One region of the Bradyrhizobium sp. ORS 285 genome, then DNA from elsewhere that is predicted to be linked to it. Evidence: predicted binding sites of a transcription regulator. Region 1 holds the regulator's gene; the other holds the start of a gene.
What was found. The regulator LexA, encoded in region 1, represses DNA repair genes until DNA is damaged. The targets are predictions, from matches to a motif close to TGTTCNNNNTGTGTTCNG.

Region 1 (2,198 bases):
CTGCCGCGCGAGACCGCCCTGCTCGGCCGCGAGCTCGGCGCCAATGATTCGCGCGAGGACTATCTGCGCGCGCAGCTCGAGGAGCGCGCCGACGGCACGCTGGTCGCGACCCCTGTGACGCAGCAGGATTCGTCGCTGCTCGGCAATCTCGCGCTCTCGCAGGCACTCGTCATTCGTCCCGCCTTTGCGCCAAAGGCCCCTGCGGGAAGCCCCTGCGAGATCCTGCGGCTGCCGAACTGAGCCGCGTCCCCCGGCAAAGCCCGGTCCGTTCATCATATTTTTAGGATTGCGGAACACACATCGAACATATAGTGTCCGTTCATGATTTGTTTTTAGTATGTTGCGGAACGACGCGAAGACGCTCGTCCGGCTCGCAGAGAGATGAGGAGCTCCGATCGAGGAGCTCGCGAGTCGGACGACATCAAACCGGGGACCAGGTCGAGATGCTGACGCGCAAACAGTACGAACTTCTGCGGTTCATCAACGAACGGCTCAAGGAAGCCGGCGTGCCGCCGTCCTTCGACGAGATGAAGGACGCGCTCGACCTGCGTTCGAAGTCCGGCATTCACCGCCTGATCACCGCCCTGGAGGAGCGCGGCTTCATCCGCCGGCTGCCCAATCGCGCCCGCGCCATCGAGGTCATCAAGCTGCCCGAGCTGTCGCAGGCCGCCGGCAACCGCCGCGGCTTCACGCCGTCGGTGATCGAGGGCAATCTCGGCAAGGTTCGCACGTCGACACCGGCGCTTGATGATGGCGAGCGCCCGGTGGCGGTGCCGGTGATGGGCCGCATCGCCGCGGGTACGCCGATCGAGGCGCTGCAGACGCGCAGCCACACCATCAGCGTGCCGGCCGACATGCTCGGCAATGGCGATCACTATGCGCTGGAGGTGCGCGGCGATTCGATGGTCGACGCCGGCATCCTCGACGGCGACATGGCGCTGATCCAGCGCAACGAGACCGCCGACACCGGCGATATCGTGGTGGCGCTGATCGACGATGAGGAAGCCACCCTGAAGCGCTTCCGCCGCCGCGGCGCATCGATCGCGCTCGAGCCGGCCAATACCGCCTATGAGGTGCGCATCCTGCCGCCCAACCGGGTGAAGATCCAGGGCAAGCTGGTCGGGCTGTATCGCAAGTACTGATCGCGCACGCCGCGCAGTCGCGGTGATGCACCGCGGTTAGCATCGCGAGATGCACAATCGGTCGGCTAAGCGCGAACGAGCTTCGCGCGTAGCTCAAAAACAAGTCACACGCGAGCGCACCCTATGATGTGCAGCGCGGCATGCTCAAACGCTTGTGATCGTCAGCGGCTGCACGCGATGAAGATCAGCGCAGAATTGCCGCGAAGCGCGCGCTAACATTCTCCTCGATGTCCACTCTGATAGAGGCCTGCGCCTGTCCGGGGGGAGCGTGGGTCAGCTATCTCTGAACGAGGAGCGATCCGATGTGTGACTACAGCCTCCATGCCGTTGCCTCCCGTCCCGCCAAAGTCGGCGAGACGCTGATCTCGACGACGTTCCGCGGCACTGCAACCCGCGGCTTCGCGCTGGAAAGCGAGCCGACCGTTGCGGTGTGCATGCTGCCCGGCACCGAGCTCGCCTTCGCCGAGGACGTCCGCTACGACAGCCGCTGGCTGTGGACGCGGACCATCCGCGAGCGCGTCGCCAAGTTCAACACCATCGAGAAGCACATTCCCGATCGCCATCACGACGCGATCGAGTTCGCCGACGGCCGCCACGTCCTGGTGACACAGCTCTGCGAGGGCCAGCGCGTGACGGTGCTGCAATTGCCCGTCACCAAGCAGCCCGGCGAGCACCGTCCCGAGCAGGCAGAGGAGCGGCCGGCGGCGCAGACCCCATCGATCCGGCGCATCAGCATCACCTGACGATCTGATCGCCAACTGATCGCATTCCTCGGATCGCGCGCCAACATCGCGGCGGCTCTCGGCCGGCATCTGCCGGTGCCGAGGGCCGTCGCGCAGCAATGAGCGATCCACCGAACTAATCGTCGACGCCCTGCTCCGACTCTGGCGGCGTCGCATCCTGAACGCGCGACGCGGGCGCGCGCGGCACCAATGTCGGTTCGAACTCGGTCGCATCAGGCGGTGCCGGCGCCCATGGGCGGTCGGAGCCTGCGGCGCGGACAGGCGTGACGGCGAAGCCGCGGCCCTGGCGGGTCAGCATCAATGCGCCCTGCTG
Region 2 (2,198 bases), 2.8 Mb from region 1:
TGTCGCGGCGCAGCGCATCGATCAGCTGCTTGCGCGGGACCGGCGCCAGCTCGCACAAGGTCATGCGGTCCTGCGGCCGCAGCAGCGCGCGCGCGATCAGCGGCGAGCCGGGATAGGCGACGAGCTCGGCCTTCGGATTGAACGATCGGACGACGTCGAGATATGGTTGAAGCAGTGCATAGGCTTCGTCCGACAGACGCGCCTGTAGCAGCCGCGCGATGCCGGTGAGGTACTCGCCGCTGCGCGTCGCCTCGTCGCCGGTAAGGTCATAGAGACCGGCGCCGGCATGGGTATCGATCACCCGGAATGCCGCCGGCTTCTCCTGCAAATAGATCAGGATGCGCGTCAGCACGATGTGCTTGATGACGTCGGCGAAGCCGCCGGCATGAAAGGCGTGTCGGTAGTTCATGCCGCCGGAGTTACGCCGTTCCGCGCCAAAAGGGTACCCCGTCGTTGTCGTCCGCCGCCGGCGATCGAACCGGACCTGCGGCCGAGCCGCTGGAGCTTCTAAAGCGCGATGAGATCAGGATGAATCGTCATCGCACTTTAGGTTATTGTTTGCGCATGATCTTTTCGGAAAACCGCTGCGCACTTTTCCGGATCATGCTTAGCCGCCGCGCACCGGCGGCATGTTGACCTCATCGCGGCGGCAGGCCTGGCGGTCGACCTCGTCACAGCTGCGGAACTCCAGGTCCTTGGAGAGGCAGATCCGCACTTCGCTCAGCCGGGTGCGATTGCAGGTCACGGCAATGCTTGAGGTCGTCAGCTTGGGGTTGGCCTTGATGAAGGCTTCCTCGATCGCGGCCGGAGATACCGTCTTCGCTTCCGACAGATCGAGGAATTCCGGCGGGATCTTGATGGCGGCGCGGGCTTTGCGAATCGCCTCGAAATAGGCCTTCGCCGACAGGCCGGCGCAGGTGCCGTGCTTGTCCCACTCGTTGTAGATCAGGCCCGGCGCCGGCATCAGATCGAGCATCGAGGTCATGATGTTGCGCGGCAGGCGCGGCGCCGGCTGCTCGCAATATTCCGGATAGCCGGTCTCATATTGCGGCCACAGCCCGTGCACGACGAAGGAGTAGGGCCGGCCGCTGCATTGCTGTGAGCGGCTGCCCCGGCCGCCGCGCTCCTCGGCCTCGGCGCAGAACGACGGCGACCAGGACAGCGACAGTACGTAAAAGTCGAATGCACCCGGCGCGTTCTGGCGGCGGTCCTGCGCGTCGGCCGGCCTTATGGCGAGCGCGCCGATCAGCAGGGTCAGGCAGACGATCGTTCTGGCAAAGAAGACGGCAGGTCGGCGCAGGCAATCGAACATGGCGAACTCCCCCGGACAATGGCGGGAGCCTACCAGCACTTCGGAACATTTCAAGAACAAAAATGGCTGCCCGGAGGCAGCCACATCGCATGTTCGGAGGATGGGTTCAGACCAATCTGCCTTGAACGGCGATTGCCGAATCAGGGCTTGGCGGCGCGGCAGGCCGGATTGAACGCCCAGTTGCGGTCCAGGCCGACGACGCAGAATTCGACACCCTGGTCATAACCGGCGAAGCCGCCGTCCTCGATGATCGAGAAATTGACGGTGCGCGCCTTGCCGTCGCTGATCATCACGCTGCCGGTGCAGAAGCGGCGCGGAATGTTGTCGGACTGCCAGGGACGGAAGGCGATCTCATGGACATTGGCGACGCCGGTGATCTGCAGCGACGAATTCCAGAAGGTGCTTTCCTTCTCCTGGAATCGGCTGACGATGGTCGGGATGGCTGCCTCGCAGGGGGCGACCCGGCCTTCATATTTGGGCCCCGACAGCCAGAAGTTCAGCTCGAGCGGATTGGCGGCATGCGCCGGGGCCGTCGCGACCAGGGCGGCAACCAACGCGCCGCAGGCGGCGCCGAATGTCTTGATCGAGGAGCTGAAGTCGCGCATGGGCCGTCCGAAAGGCTGATCCGGGAGCGTGGACCGTGCCGCGGCGGCCACAGGAGGTCAAGTGCAACGCGGCAACACTCCACGATTAGTCCTGTTAACCGATGAGCGGTGTTCTTTTCTTGGCCGGACAGGACCTTTAGAATGGCAGGCCAGCGCAAGGAGAATGCAATGCGGACGCTCAAGGCCGGATTCGTGAAGACTGCAGGCCTGGTGGCCTTGGGAACGTTGCTGACCGCCGCGGCCGCCCAGGCCGACGTGGTGCCGGCCTTCAAGGGCAACGA

Region 2: the regulator LexA is predicted to act here: its motif matches at 1,354-1,371, upstream of BRAD285_RS27100 (ribonuclease T2).

Annotation. Positions count from the first base shown of each region.
Region 1 covers NZ_LT859959.1:3,212,992-3,215,189, reverse strand. The annotation lists gene glp (gephyrin-like molybdotransferase Glp) at 1-240, shown strand, start outside; gene lexA (transcriptional repressor LexA) at 444-1,142, shown strand; gene BRAD285_RS14435 (hypothetical protein) at 1,445-1,885, shown strand; gene BRAD285_RS14430 (ComEC/Rec2 family competence protein) at 2,001-2,198, opposite strand, start outside.
Region 2 covers NZ_LT859959.1:6,023,107-6,025,304, reverse strand. The annotation lists gene BRAD285_RS27105 (23S rRNA (adenine(2030)-N(6))-methyltransferase RlmJ) at 1-409, opposite strand, end outside; gene BRAD285_RS27100 (ribonuclease T2) at 608-1,312, opposite strand; gene BRAD285_RS27095 (hypothetical protein) at 1,453-1,917, opposite strand; gene BRAD285_RS27090 (hypothetical protein) at 2,086-2,198, shown strand, end outside.